DNA from 2 places in the Arthrobacter sp. Y3222053 genome. Region 2 is predicted to be linked to the other one. Evidence: riboswitches for the same ligand, from Rfam matches in the RefSeq annotation. Region 2 holds a riboswitch; the other holds the start of a gene.
The links. A riboswitch is a leader RNA that binds a small molecule or an ion and turns the genes downstream of it on or off. The one in region 2 is predicted to bind S-adenosylmethionine.
Positions count from the first base shown of each region.

Region 1: linked by a shared signal. The riboswitch ahead of AC5RUW_RS05370 (flavin reductase family protein) and the one ahead of AC5RUW_RS12750 (hypothetical protein) in region 2 are both predicted to bind S-adenosylmethionine.

Region 1 is NZ_JBNHIA010000002.1:232,558-240,070, reverse strand. It holds gene AC5RUW_RS05380 (nitronate monooxygenase) at 1-404, opposite strand, end outside; gene AC5RUW_RS05375 (PhzF family phenazine biosynthesis protein) at 431-1,267, opposite strand; SAM riboswitch class IV at 1,415-1,534, shown strand; gene AC5RUW_RS05370 (flavin reductase family protein) at 1,583-2,089, shown strand; gene aspS (aspartate--tRNA ligase) at 2,198-4,003, opposite strand; gene AC5RUW_RS05360 (APC family permease) at 4,130-5,512, shown strand; gene AC5RUW_RS05355 (sensor histidine kinase) at 5,656-6,936, shown strand; gene AC5RUW_RS05350 (response regulator) at 6,933-7,513, shown strand, end outside.
Region 2 is NZ_JBNHIA010000004.1:302,067-309,579, reverse strand. It holds gene AC5RUW_RS12770 (3-hydroxyacyl-CoA dehydrogenase family protein) at 1-467, shown strand, start outside; gene AC5RUW_RS12765 (hypothetical protein) at 660-1,454, shown strand; gene AC5RUW_RS12760 (GyrI-like domain-containing protein) at 1,519-1,977, opposite strand; gene AC5RUW_RS12755 (tyrosine-protein phosphatase) at 2,212-2,967, shown strand; gene AC5RUW_RS12750 (hypothetical protein) at 3,084-3,470, opposite strand; SAM riboswitch class IV at 3,548-3,675, opposite strand; gene AC5RUW_RS12745 (SGNH/GDSL hydrolase family protein) at 3,795-4,703, opposite strand; gene paaZ (phenylacetic acid degradation bifunctional protein PaaZ) at 4,959-7,046, shown strand; gene AC5RUW_RS12735 (TetR/AcrR family transcriptional regulator) at 7,233-7,513, opposite strand, start outside.

The DNA of each region.
Region 1 (7,513 bases), on a different contig from region 2:
TCCAGGACCAGGCCCAGCTTCGCCTCCCAGCCGTCGTCGTCGGCGGCGTCAGGCAGCGGCAGCGGCTGCCGCGTGGGCGGCAGGGCACCCGTGGCCTGCTCATCAAGCAGCTGGCCGCGGTACTGTGCGGCCGCCTCGTACGCGTCCGGGCCGGTGCCGGAGGTGGACGCCGTCTCCTGCGTGTTGGCCGCGTCCGGGACGAAAAGGTTCACTCCGAACGGGCGCCGCGTCAGGTCCTGCAGGCGTGCGATCCGGCCTTCCAGCACATCGGCGGCCAGGTAGCCTCCGGCCAGGAAACCCAGGCCGCCGGCGTCGGACACGGCGGCTGCGAGTTCGGGCGTGGACGGGCCGCCGGCCATGGGGGCGGCGATGATCCGCCGCGGCAGGTCATAGAGGCTGAACACAGCGGGCTCCTCGGGTCATCGGTCGGTCAGAGGCGGACGGAGCCGTCGACGCAGGTGACGGACTCGCCGCCGACCCAGATGCCGCCGTCGCGCTGGAAGACCCGCACCCGGCCCTTCCGCCCGACGGCGGTGCCCTGGCTCACCACGTAGCGGTCGGGCGCCAGGCCCGCGCCGATCAGCCACACGGCCAGGCCGGCGTTGAGGCTGCCCGTGACGGGGTCTTCGGCGATGCCGAGGGCCGGCACGAAGGCGCGGACCTCGAAATCGGCCTCCGAGGTGTCCTCGTAGGGGCCGATCACGCCCACCCGCAGGCTGCCGAGGGCGGCGTTGTCGGGCTTGAGCGAGAGGACCGTCTCGGCGTCGGCCAGCAGCAGGCCGAGCCAGCCGGGTCCGTTGTCCACCCAGGCATGGTCGCGGACCTGGTCGATGCGCAGGCCCAGGGCCGTCACCGCCTGGGTGAGGGTGGCGTCGTCGAGCGGGCCGCTGCGCCGCAGCTGCGGAGCTTCAAAGGCGGCCAGCCCGGCGTTGGCGTGCAGGGTGACGATGCCGATTTCGCACTCCTGGAGCACCGTGCCGGGAGTGCGGGGCCGGTTGCCCGCCTCCAGCCAGGCGTGGCAGCTGCCCAGCGTGGGATGCCCGGCGAACGGGATCTCCCCGTTCGGCGTGAAGATCCGGACGCGGTAGTCGGCGCCGGCGATGGTCGGCGGCATCAGGAACGTGGTCTCCGAGAGATTGGTCCAGCGGGCGAACTGCTGCATGGCCTGGTCGGAGATGTCCTGGCCCTCCAGCACCACGGCCACGGGGTTGCCCAGATACGGGCTGCTGCCGAACACGTCCACCTGCTTGAACCAGCGCTCTCTCATGCCCACACCCTACTACCGGGCTGCCGGGCGGCTGCGCCGACGACGCGCGCCCTGCGTTCAGGCGGCGTTACAAACTGTTGCGGCCCGGGCCCGCCGTCGGCCGGGCCGTTTGCCCCTCGACCGTGCCGGCCCTAGATTGGGAGCCAGAATCAAGAGTTCCAGCCAGAGGCCCTGGCCGGCTGGACGGCAACCCTCTCGCCGTAGCGGGGTGCTCCAGGTGACGATTCGGCCGCTCCGGTGGATTTCCCGCTGCGGCAAGTACAGCGTCCCTTCGCATGCAGCAGCGCGGAGGGCGCCTCAGGCAGAGGACGTCCCATGACACTTGTTACCGATCTCCAGCCGACCGCCCTGCGCCGTGCCTTCGGGCGCTTCCCCTCCGGCATCGCCGCTCTCTGCGCAGAGGTCGACGGCGGCCCGCAGGGCATCGTCGCGTCGTCCTTCACCGTCGGGGTCTCCCTCGATCCGCCGCTGGTGATGTTCGCCGTGCAGAACTCCTCCCGCACCTGGCCGGTCCTGAAGCGGGCCGGCAGGATCGGCGTCTCGGTCCTCGGCACCGGGCACGACGGCGTCTGCCGCCAGATCGCCTCCCGCGACGGGGACCGTTTCGCCGGCCTCAGCCTGCACCAGGCGGAAACCGGCGCACTGTTCCTCGACGAGGCTGCGCTCTGGCTTGAATGCTCGGTGGAGAACGAGGTCCCGGCCGGAGACCACGCCGTGGTGCTGCTGCGGGTACACGGCTACTCCACGCACGAGGAACGGCACGAACCGCTGGTCTTCCACGGGTCCGCGTTCCGGAACCTGAGCGTGCCGGCGTTCGCCTGACCCCGCCTGCGGGCCGGGCCGCCTCGGGGCGGGAGCGCACGAAGCCCGGCTGCCAACACGGCAGCCGGGCTTCGTCGCAGACCGGACCTGGCTACAGGCCCGGCTTCGTTACCGGCCGGACGGGGAAGCGGGAGCGTCGGCAGGCTTGTCCTGCTTCTTCTCCGGCTTGAAGTCGACGCCGGCTTCCTTGCGCTGCTGCGCGCTGATCGGAGCCGGAGCGTTGGTCAGCGGGTCGTAGCCGCCGCCGGACTTCGGGAACGCGATGACGTCGCGGATGGACTCGGCGCCGGCCAGCAGGGCCACCACCCGGTCCCAGCCGAAGGCGATGCCGCCGTGCGGCGGGGCGCCGTACTTGAAGCCCTCCAGGAGGAACCCGAACTGCTCCTGCGCGGTTTCCTCGGAGATGCCCATCACCTTGAACACGCGCTCCTGCACGTCACGGCGGTGGATACGGATGGACCCGCCGCCGATTTCGTTGCCGTTGCAGACGATGTCGTAGGCGTAGGCCAGCGCGGAACCGGGGTCGGTGTCGAACGTGTCGAGGAACTCGGGCTTCGGCGAGGTGAACGCGTGGTGCACGGCCGTCCACTCCCCCGCTCCTGCGGCGACGTCACCGGCTGCCACGGCCGCTGCCGCGGGCTCGAACATGGGCGCGTCGACAACCCACACGAAGGCCCAGTCGCCGGGATTGATGAGTCCGGTGCGGTGGCCGATCTCCACGCGGGCGGCTCCGAGCAGCGCCCGGGCCGAGGACTGGTCACCGGCGGCGAAGAAGATGCAGTCGCCGGGCTGGGCGCCGACGGTGCCGGCCAGGTTCTCGCGCTCGAAGTCGGTGAGGTTCTTGGCCACCGGGCCGGTCAGGCTGCCGTCCTCCTGGACCAGCACGTAGGCCAGGCCCTTGGCGCCGCGCTGCTTCGCCCATTCCTGCCAGGCGTCGAGGGTGCGGCGGGCCTGCGAGGCACCGCCGGGCATCACGACGGCGCCGACGTACGGGGCCTGGAAGACGCGGAAGGTGGTGTCCTTGAAGAACTCGGTGAGTTCGGTCAGTTCCAGACCGAACCGCAGGTCGGGCTTGTCGGAGCCGTACTTCGCCATGGCCTCGGCGTAGGTCATGCGGCGGATCGGGGTTTCGATCTCGACGCCGATCAGCTTCCACAGCGACTTCACGATCTGCTCGCCCAGGGCGATGATGTCGTTTTCCTCGACGAAGCTGGCCTCGATGTCCAGCTGGGTGAATTCCGGCTGCCGGTCGGCGCGGAAGTCCTCGTCGCGGTAGCAGCGGGCGATCTGGTAGTACTTCTCGAACCCGCCGACCTGCAGCAGCTGCTTGAACAGCTGCGGGGACTGCGGCAGGGCGTACCAGGAGCCCGGGGCCAGGCGGGCCGGAACGACGAAGTCGCGGGCGCCTTCAGGCGTCGAGCGGGTCAGGGTGGGGGTTTCGATCTCGACGAAGCCCTCATCGTGCAGCAGCTCGCGGGCCACCCGGTTCGCTTCGGAGCGCAGGCGCAGCGCGGCGGCCGGGGCCGGGCGGCGCAGGTCGAGGTAGCGGTGCTTCAGGCGGGCTTCCTCGCCGACCTCCACATGCTCGTCGATCTGGAAGGGCAGCGGATCGGAGGTGTTGAGGATGACCACCTCGTCGGCGATGACCTCCACCTCGCCGGTGGCCAGCGCCGGGTTCTCGTTGCCCTCGGGCCGCTTTTCCACCTTGCCGGTGATCTGCAGGACGTATTCGTTGCGCAGCCCGTGGAAGACCTCCTCCTCCCGCACCACCACCTGCGCCACGCCGGAGGCATCACGCAGGTCGAGGAAGGCGACGCCGCCGTGGTCCCTGCGCCGGGCCACCCAGCCTGCAAGGGTGACGGTCTGACCAATATGCTCGGCCCTCAGGGTGCCAAGCGCATGTGTGCGCAGCAAAGCAGTCCTCTCAAAGATTGCTTGCGGAAAACACGGTTCCCGCTCAAGGTGAATAGAGATCTCCACAAGAGTTTACCGGTGTTCGCTCCGTTTCCCCGCCGCCGCCTGCGGCCCGGCAGGAGGTCCATGCCCAGCAGCAAGCCCGTGCGTCCCCTCGGCGGCTTCGATGCCACCATGGCCGGGCTGGGATCCATGATCGGGACCGGGCTGTTCGTCGTGTTCCCGCCGGCCGTCGCCGCCTCGGGCGGCCTGCTGCTGGCGCCCTGCCTCATCGCGGCCCTGGTGGCCTACTGCTGTGCGGTGTCCACCTACCAGCTCGCCGGCGCGGTCGATGACCGGCTGCCCGGCACGGACCGCGGCTGGCTGCGCGACGGCGGAGCCGCGCGCACCGCGGCACGCATGCTGCTGGGACCCTACGCCGGCTTCCTCACCGGCTGGCTGCTGATCTGCGCGCTGCTCGCGGCCGCGGGAACCGCGGCGCTGACCTTCGGCACCTACGTCTTCGGTGACCGTGCCGGAATCGCCGCCGCGGCGGCCGTTGCGGCCCTCACCGTGGCCAACATCCTCGGTGCCGTCCGCGGCACCTGGGCGTCGAGGTTCATCGTGGCCTTCGTGATTGCGGTGGCCGGGTTCGCGGCCATCGCCGCGTTCAGCGTCCCGGAGCGGCCGACGGCGGGACTGCCGGCACCCGAGGAGCCCACCGCCGCCGGGGTGCTGCAGGCCGCGGGGGTGGTGTTCTTTGCGTTCGCAGGCTACTCGCGGCTGGCGTCCATGGGGCCGCAGGTGAGGCGCAGCGGCGTCAACATTCCGCGGGCGCTGCCGGCCGCCGTCGCCGTCGTCCTCGCCCTGTATCTGGCGGTGGGCGAGTCGCTGCTGGCCTTCTTCGGCCCGTCCGCCCTCGCGGTCGCCGAGGCTCCTCTGCTGGTCCCGGTCCAGTCGGTGCAGAGCACGGTCGGCACGGGAGCGGTCACCGCCGCCGCCGCGGTCGCCGGGCTGGGCGGCGCGTGGGCACTGATCGGGGCCATCGGACGCACTGCGGCGTCGATGGCGGACGACGGCGACCTGCCGCGGCTGTTCCGCAGCGCCGGTTCGGAATCCGGCAGCGTCCCCGGCTCCGGGCATCCGGCAGGCAACCGGCAGGCCCTGCCCGGGTCGGCGCTGGCAGCCCGGGTCCAGGCCCAGCCGTGGGCGGCGGAGGCGGCGGCCGGCGCCGTCGTCGTGCTGCTGTGTTTGAGCACGGAGCTGACCACCCTCCTCGCAGCCGCGTCCTTCGGACTGCTCCTGTATGCGGCGGTGACGGCGATGGGGGCCTTCGCCCTGCGGACCCGCCCGTGGTTCGCCCCGCGGCTGCTCAACTTCCTCGGCCTGGCCGGGGCGCTGCTGCTGGCCCTGGCGCTGCCGCCGCTGGTGATCGCGTGGATGGGGATCGTGCTGCTGTTCGGGCTGGTGGTGCGGCTGAGCTTCCGGCGCGGGCAGGACGCCCCGGGCCTGCTCCCGCCGCCGGGCTGACCGTACCGCCGGCGCATCCGGGCCGCGCCTCGAGCCGCGCCTCCGGCCTCCTGCGCCGGCCATCCCGCTCCTCCGGGCCCGGCTTCGGCATGTCCTCCGTTCGGGGGACGTGCCGGGGCCGCGCGGCTGGCTAGGGTGAAGGCATGTCCTCCGCCAGCTCTCCGCCCGCCGCAGGCAGCGCCGTCCCCGCCGCCGGCAGCCCCGGGCCCCGGATCTGGCCCGGCGGCGTGGTTGCCGCCGCCGGCTATTTCGCGGCCGGATCAGTGCTGATGCTGATGCAGGCCAACGTCGCGACGTTCCTGCCCGGTTCCGGGCTGCCCGGGCCGCCCTGGGACTGGTTCGCCTATCTGCTCCTCGGCTGCGCGGGGCTGCTCTTCCGCAGCGCCAACGTCCCGCTCATGCTCGCGCTGACCGGCCCGGCGGCGGTGCTGTGCCTGCTGGCCGACGCGGGCGTGACCGGTTTCCTGCTCACCTTCGAGGCCATCTACTCCGGCATCCTGTACGGCCGCCCACGGCTGAGCCGGGCAACGGCCCGCGTGGCGCAGGCCCTCGCGGCCGTCATGGTGGTGGTCGTCGCCGCCTCCTACCGCGACGTGGAGACGACCGTGCTGGCGACGGTGCAGGCGCTGGTGGTCTTCCTGATGCCGGTCTGGTGGGCCGGGGACCTGCGGGCGCAGCGGGACCGCGCCGAGGATGCCCGCGCCCGCGCCGAGGCCGAACGCCGGGATGCGCTCCACGCCCGCGAGGTGGCGGCCCTCCAGCTGGAGCTGGCCGTCACCGAGGAGCGGGCCCGGATGGCACGCGAACTGCATGATTCGATTGCCGGGCATCTGTCCGCGATCGCGCTGCAGAGCGGCGCTGCGGCGGCTGCAGCGGATCCCGCGCTGACCTCCCGGGTGCTCGGCCAGGTCCGTGCCGAAAGCCTGCGCGCCCTCGAGCAGATGCGCAGCATGATCGATGTGCTCGAGTCCCGGGACGGCCGCGGGCTGCCCGTCTCCGGGCAGGCCGACCTCGCGGACCTCGCGGGCTCCGCTGCCGCAGCGGGCACCCCGGTGCGGATCACCGGCGGGGAAATCCTGCCTGACGAGGCGCCCGCCGCCCTGCGCTCCGGGGTGTTCCGGATCGTGCAGGAAGCCCTCACCAACTGCATCCGGCACGCTCCCGGCAGGGAGGTGCTGGTCCGGCTTGGCACCGACGACGGCGGCGCGCTGCTCCTCGAGGTCGCCAACAGCCTGGTACCGGAGCCGGCAACCGGTGTGGACGCTGCCGGTGCGGATGCTGCCGCCGTCGGCATCAATGCCGGCTCCGGAATCCGGAACATGAAGCTGCGGGCCGCCCGGCTCGGCGGTACCCTCACGGCGGGCGCCGAGAACGGCCTCTGGCGCGTCGCGGCCCGTCTCCCCCTCACGGAAGGACCCCAATGACCGTACGGATCCTGCTGGCCGACGACCACTTCGCGGTGCGCGGCGGGCTGCGCATGATCCTCGACGCCGCCGACGGCCTCGAGGTGGTCGGCGAAGCGGCAGACGGCGCCACTGCAGTGTCAATGGCGCGCGCCCTGCGGCCGGATCTGGTGCTGATGGACGTGCAGATGCCCGGCATGGACGGCATCGACGCCACGGAAGCCATCATCGGTGCCGGACATGCCGCGGTGCTGGTGCTCACCACGTTCGAGATCGACGACTACGTCTTCCGGGCGCTCCGGGCCGGCGCGGCGGGCTTCCTGCTCAAGACGGCCGAGCCGGCGGAGCTGGTCCGCGCCGTCCGCCGGGTGGCCGACGGCGACAGCGTCCTCTCCCCCGAGGTCACCGGAACGCTGATCGCCGCGGCGCTGGGCGGAGGACCGGCGGCCGGTGCCGGCGGCGCGGAGGGTGCAGGCCGCGCACCCGGCACGGGCCCGGCCGCGCCCGTGGATACACTGACCGCCCGCGAGCAGGCCGTTCTGGACTGCCTGGCCGACGGGCTGTCCAACCAGGACATCTCCGCCCGGCTCGGGATCGC
Region 2 (7,513 bases):
ACAAGCTGGGCCGCCCCGAGCGGTTCTGCGGGCTGCACTTCTTCAACCCGGTGCCCGCTTCCACCCTGATCGAGGTCGTGCTGGGACGGCAGACCTCCGACGAACTCGCCGCCCTGGCTCCGGCCTGGGTCAAGGACCTGGGCAAGACTCCCGTCGTCGTCAACGATGCTCCCGGCTTCGCCAGCTCCCGGCTCGGCGTCGCCATCGCCCTGGAGGCAATGCGGATGGTCGAGGAGGGCGTGGCGTCCGCCGAGGACATCGACAACGCAATGGTGCTGGGCTACAAGCACCCCACCGGGCCGCTCAAGACCACCGACATTGTGGGCCTGGACGTGCGCCTGGGGATCTCCGAGTACCTCGCCTCCACGCTGGGCCCGCGGTTCGAGCCTCCGCAGATCCTGCGCGACAAGGTGGCCCGCGGCGAACTGGGCCGCAAGTCCGGCAAGGGTTTCTACGACTGGAGCTGATCCTCAACCGGCAGGCAGCCCGTCCCCGTTTTCGGGGGCGGGCTGCCTGCATCCGGAGAATTCGCGGAGACAGCGAATGCCTATCTGCGGATTTGACTTCAAACTTCACCCCGGGTTGACTACTCGCCTTAGGCCGCTGCCGGGAATGCCTGAAAGCGGATACTTATGACAATGGGGGTCAGCATGTCGCGTATGTCCAGGATCATTAAGCCCGGATTGGCTGCCGGTGCCGCAGCCGTCCTCCTTCTCGTCTCCGGCTGTTCAGGTGAAAGCGAGGCCGACGCCCAAAGCCCCGCAGCGTCCCCGACCACAGTGATTGTGGACGGGGTGGAGTACGGGCCGACCATCGAAGGCATGCCCACCCTGAAGGAGCTGGCCTCCGACGAGCGGGGAGAGTGGCGCAAGACAACCATCCTGCCGGATGATCCTGCCTTCACCTTCGAACCCTCGGTCATCACCGAGGCGGCAAGCTCGGTCTGGAGCGAGGCGGACATCAAGGAAGCCCAGCGCCTCGCCGTTGAAATGGCGGTCGACATGATTGACACCGCAGCCAACGGCGCGCCGGGCGACGGCCAAGCCAGGGTCGACTGGTGGGAGCTGAACATGGACAAGTTCGACCCGGTCTGGCAGCAGGAGATTTACAACAGCCTGATTTCCGATGACCCGAATCTTGCCGTCGTGTTCAAGGGCACCCATCGGGAAGCGAGCGATACATCCGACGGCTACGGCCTGGTCTACGGCGAGGGCGAGGTCCATATCAAGGACCGCGCCATCGAGACGACCGCAATCGACGCCGGCCCCATCGGAGATGAGAACGGCATTTCCGTCGCCTTGAATATTGATTACGTCAACGTCGCTGAGGTCAACGGCAAAAAGACCGACGAGGAAGTGGAAGGAAAGCTGATCTACCATTTCACGAAGAGCGAGGACGGTCAGCTTCGCATCTCCGGCGTGCAGCCTGAATTCAGGTACCAGATCCTTAACTAGTAAGGCCACCAACAGTTTCCCGCGTTTGTCGGCGTCCGGCCGGCCAACGCGGGAAACTGTCGTTTCAGGGCCGGATGACGGGCTGCTGCAGCTCAGCCACCCAGTCGCTTTGATCATCGGAGACCGCGCGGAGGTAGAGCTCCCGGCAGGGCCCGGACGGAACGAATCCCCTGGCGATGATCTGCGTGTGCAGCGCCTGCCAGCTTTCGCCGATACGCTCCATGGAGCCGAGGTGGACGCCGCATACCGCGGTGGCGACGCGGGGCAGTCCCACCGTCTCGACGCCGTCGGGAGCAGTCCCGGCGTGCTCGTAGCCGGCGGTCACGCGCAACCCTGCCTCGCCTGCCTCGTACACTGCCACCGGAGTCGCCAGCGATGCTCCGGCCCGGGCCAGATCGGCAGCCACACTGTCGAACAGCGGGCCGACGACGCCGGCGATCTCGGGCTGCTCCGATACGACGGCAGTGCGGGCAGCCAGTCGGAGGGCAGGGAGTGGCTTTTCGATGATTTCAATCGGGGACATCCGGTTCTCCTTCTCGATCAGGTGGAGCCGCCGGTTTATGGGCGGGAACAAGCAGACCTGCCGCGTCCCGGTCCCGCAGCATGCGGTGGGTGACCCGGCCGATCTGCGCGAAGGCTCCGATGGCCGGCAGCTTCAGTCCTCCTGCCTGACACAGTGTGAGGGGTACAGTACATCACCCGGCGGTGCCGAAGACCGCGCGGAGGCTCCCTGCCCGCCCGAGGCTACGCTGGACGCATGGAAGCCGACAGCCGGAGCAGGCACTGGGACGGAGCCGTCAACGCCCGGGACCTGGGCGGGCTGCCCGCGGCAGGCGGACGCCGGGTCCGGGCGGGCCGCCTGATCCGGATGGGGCGCGCGGAGTGGCTGACCGAACAGGGCTGGCGCCAGGCCTGGGATGACGGGGTCCGCACCGTGATCGACCTGCGGAACGTCCAGGAGCAGGGCCGCCGGGACAGCGACCCCGACGTGCCCGATGCCGTCCAGGCCCGCTTCCGGCGGCTGTCCCTGCCGATCCAGGACTGGCAGGACCCTGACTTCACCGCGCTCACCGGCCCCTACATGGATTCGCCCAGGTTCTACCGCGAGAACCTGCGCCGCTGGCCGCAGCGCCTGACAGCCGTTATGGAGGCGATCGCTGATGCGCCCGAGGGCGGCGTCGTCTTCCACTGTTCCGCCGGCAGGGACCGCACCGGGCTGGTCGCCATGCTGCTGCTGCAGCTGGCCGGCGCGGCCCCGGAGACCATCGCCGCCGACTACGTCCAGGGCCTGTGCGGCATCAACGCCCACCACGCCCGGCAGCGCACGCCGCGGGAACGGCCGCTGACCCCGGCCGAGCTGCACGACCGCGCGGAGGCCGAACGGGCGGCGCTGCTCGCAGCCCTGGAGGGATTCGACGCCGAGGGGTACCTGCGCAGCGCCGGCGTGCGGCCGGACGTGCCGGACCTGCTGCGGGCCCGGATGCTCGATCCGAACCCGCACCACGGACACTGATCCGGGCGGGCCGGCAGCGGCAGCGGACTCGGGGGCCGCTGCCGTCCGAACACAGCTGACCGCCGAACCCTGCTGACCGCCGCCGGCGTCCGAACTACCGGCCGCTCACTGACCGGTCACTCACTCGACGCCACCTGGTCCTCAGCGGATCGGCTGAAACCCGGGCGCAGGCAGGGATGAACCCGGTCCAGCCGGGCCAAGTAGAAAAAAGAGCTCCCGGTGGGTCCCAGGAAACCGCCCGGAACCATCAGCGTGGAATACCGCGGGCACCACTGCGGAGGGGCGACGGCGATCTTCAGCGCCGCGGCCAGCGCCGGGACGTCGTGGAACCAGAACAGCTGCTGCTGTCCCTCGCGAATCAGATGGATGAGCTGCAGTTCGGCATCCACATGGATCTCGACGTCCACCCAGTAGTCCAGTTCAGCCATCCGGCGGTGGTGGATCCAGTGGACGCGGTGGCCGGGAGTGAAGCTGCGGCAGCGGGACGTGGTATCGGTGCCCAAGAAAGTTCCCCTTCGGGTTGTCCTTGCCTGCGCCGGATGCCGCTGCCCCCGCCGTACCGGGGCCTTGGAGGCGCCCTGGCGGACGGCCTGCGGCGAATGCAGGCCGCTTCGTCATCCGAACCACCCGCCGAACAAGGGGGTTGGTGTGTGGCAGGTCGGAGCCTTCCCTCGGCGCCGGGCGCGTCGGGTGCCACATCTCGTGAAGCTGGAATTACTGTAGCGCAGGGCACCGACAGCGGAAAGGAGGCCTGGGCGCAGGCCCAGGCACACAGTCGGCCGGCCGCCCTGCGCCGGCGGCCGCCCGGCATCTGCGGGGATGTCGGCTCAGCGGCAGCCGGGCCGCCCGCGGCGGTCGTCGAAGGACGCATCGGCGAGGATGGCCGGCAGGTAGCCCTGATCGTAGCCGGCGGCGTTCGGATGCAGGTCGAAAGGCCCGCCTTCGAACCGGATCCACGGGTCCGGCGAGCCGATGCCGTGCCCGGCAAACTCGTCCACCACGTCCACGAACACCGCGTCCTCAGGCAGCTGCGCCGAGATAACAGCGTTCAGCTCATCGGTGCCGGCGTTGAACAGCTCCTGGGCGGGCACGCTCAGCGCACCGGGAACCGCGGCCTCGAAGAGGTGGGGATAGCCGGTAACCACGAGTTCGGCCCGCGGGGCTGCGTCCCGGATCCGCTGCAGCGAAGCGGCAAGGTCCGGGGCAAGGACGGTCCGGGCGTACTCCTTGGCCCCGGTAATCGCTTGGGCGCAGGTGGCGGGAAGCCCGGGGCCAGCGCACGCGGCAACGACGTCCCCGAATCGGACATCGTTGCCGCCGATGGTCACGGAGACCAGGTCGGTGCCGCTGTGCAACAGTCCCTGGGCCAGCACGGTGTCAATCTGCTGCGGCAGGTCCACGGGCCCGGCCGGCGGGGCGGGATCGGTGGTCAGCGCCGTCGCTCCGGCGCAGGTGGCGTCGGTCTGCAGATCCACCCGGCGCAGCGCATCCAGCAGGGCGGGGTAGCCGAAGGCGGTTCGGCCGCATTCCCCGATGTCGTCGCTGCCGCCGTAGCCGGAGGCATAGGAATCGCCGAGGGCCACGTAGTCGACGGTCCGGCCGCGCGGGTGGTGCCCGCCGTCGTCGCCCCTCCCTCCGCGCTCCGGGGCGGCGCCGGCCGGAGCCGGCCCCGCCAGCAGGGCCAGAAGGACGACGGCGGCGGCCAGGCGGGGACGGTGCAGGATTCCGGGTGCCATGGGAACCTCCGGGGGCAGCGGGTGCGGGGAGGACCAACGCTAGCGCCCGGGCCAGGGCGCTGTCAGCCGGTGCGTCGCGGCCGGGCAGCGAAACCCTCGAAGCGAAACCCTCGAACACAGTGGTGTGCGCCACGCCGGGGTGCGGTACGCTGGACTTTATTACCGACCGTCCGGTCAGTTATCTGTGTCCCGTGCAGCCCTCCGCTGCCGCACCGAAGGCCGGAAACCGTCCCGTTCCGAAAGGGCCCGTCAAAGATGACCGCAACAGCCGTTGACGTGCAGATCGTTCCCAGTTTCGTCCAGGACGCCTGGTGGACCCCCGAGCGCAGCCAGGTCTCCGCTCCCGCCGAAGTCCGGGACGCCAGCACCGGCGAAACCCTCGCCCTGGTCAGCTCCGAAGGCCTGGACCTGGCCGCCGCCGTCGAGCACGCCCGCACGGTGGGCCAGCGCGAACTCGGCGCCCTGACCTTCCACCAGCGCGCCCTGAAGCTCAAGGAGCTGGCGCAGTACCTGAACGCCCGCAAGGCCGAACTGTACGAGATCTCCGCCCGCACCGGCGCCACCAAGGGCGACTCCATGGTGGACATCGACGGCGGCATCGGCGTCCTGTTCACCTTCAGCTCCAAGGGCAGGCGGGAACTGCCCAACTCCACGGTGATCATCGACGGCGCCATCGAGCAGCTGTCCAAGGACGGCTCCTTCATCGGCGAGCACATCTACACCCGCATCCCCGGCGTCACGGTGCAGATCAACGCCTTCAACTTCCCGGTCTGGGGCATGCTGGAAAAGCTCGCGCCCGCCTTCATCGCCGGCGTGCCCACCATCGTGAAGCCGGCTACCCCCACCGGATACCTGGCGGCCGAAGCGGTGAAGATGATCACCGAATCCGGCATCCTGCCCGCCGGCTCGCTGCAGCTGATCTCCGGGTCCGCCCGCGACCTGCTCGACCACCTCGACTACCGGGACATGGTCTCCTTCACCGGTTCGGCCTCCACCGCCAACCGCCTGAAGTCCCACGTCAACGTGGTGGAGGGCGGAGTCCGCTTCACCTGCGAGACCGACTCCCTGAACGCCGCGATCCTGGGGCCCGACGCCATGCCCGGCACCCCCGAATTCGACGCCTTCGTGAAGTCCCTGGTCACCGAGATCACCGTCAAGGCGGGCCAGAAGTGCACCGCCATCCGCCGCGCCATCGTGCCGACGGACCGCGTGAACGACGTCGTCGCCGCCGCAGCCGCCCGGATCGAGCAGCGCATCGTCCTCGGCGACCCGCGCGGTGAAGGCGTCACCATGGGTGCGCTGGCCTCCGTGGAGCAGCTCGACGGCGTCCGCGAGTCCGTGAACCGGCTGCTCTCGGGCGGCGCGCAGATTGCCTACGGCTCGCTGGAGGCGCCCGACGTCGTCCGCGCCGACGGCACCCGCGGACCGGCCGACGACGGCGCGTTCCTGGCGCCCGTGCTGCTCACCTGGGAGAACCGGGAGGCTGAGGAGCTGCACACCGTGGAGGCCTTCGGCCCCGTTGCCTCCGTGGTGGGCTACACCGACCTCGCCGACGCCGTCCGCCTGGCCGCCATGGGCTCCGGCTCCCTGGCCGCCACGGTCTGCACCAACGATCCGGACACGGCCCGCGAGCTGCTCACCGGCATCGCCGCCCACCACGGCCGCGTGCTGCTGCTGAACCGCGAGGACGCCCGCACCTCCACCGGCCACGGCTCGCCCGTGCCGCACCTGGTGCACGGCGGCCCCGGACGCGCCGGCGGCGGCGAGGAGCTCGGCGGCATCCGCTCGGTGCTGCACCACATGCAGCGCACCGCTGTGCAGGGCTCACCCAATATGCTCACTGCGGTCACCGGCGTCTGGCACACCGGTGCGGACCGCACCTTCGACGACGTGCACCCGTTCCGCAAGGACCTGGCGACGCTGAAGATCGGCGACGCCGTGCGCTCGGACCTGCGCGAAGTCACCCTGGAGGACATCACCGCCTTCGCCAACAGCACCGGGGACACCTTCTATGCGCACACCAACCAGGAGGCCGCCGAGGCCAACCCGTTCTTCCCGGGCATCGTGGCGCACGGCTACCTGCTGCTCTCCTGGGGTGCCGGACTGTTCGTGGAGCCGGCTCCGGGGCCGGTGCTGGCCAACTACGGGCTGGAGAACCTGCGCTTCATCACCCCGGTCGCGGCAGGCGACTCCATCCGGGTCACGCTGACCGCCAAGAAGATCACCCCGCGGGAGACCGACGAGTACGGCGAGGTCGCCTGGGACGCGGTGCTCACGAACCAGAACGACGAGATCGTGGCCACGTACGACGTCCTGACCCTGGTCGAGAAGCAGCGGGGCTGACGCCCTTCAGCTGATTGACCGGCTGCAGTAACGGCGAAGGCCGGCGGAACCCGTGGGGGGGTCCGCCGGCCTTCGCCGTTAAGTGGTCGAGTCATGAAGTGCTCGTGCCGGTCATTCCTGCCGGCTGCCCTCGTCGGCTGCGTCGCCGTGTCCGCTCCTGGGCGGACGGTGGGCGGAACAGACGGCTCAGGAGCGCGCGTGCAGCCCGTCGAAGACCATGGTGATGACGTCGTCGGCCAGCTTCTCCGGGGAGATCGGGCCGCCGGGCTTGTACCACTCCACGATGGAGTTGATGGTGCCGAACAGCAGTCGGGTGGTGGTGCGCGGATCGATGTCGCTGCGCAGGGACCCCTCGGTGCGGGCGGCGTCGACCAGTGCCGCAACCCGGCGGTCGAACGCGCGCCGGCGTTCCAGCGCATCCCGCTCGATCTCGGTGTTGCCGCGCAGGCGCAGCAGCAGGGTCACGT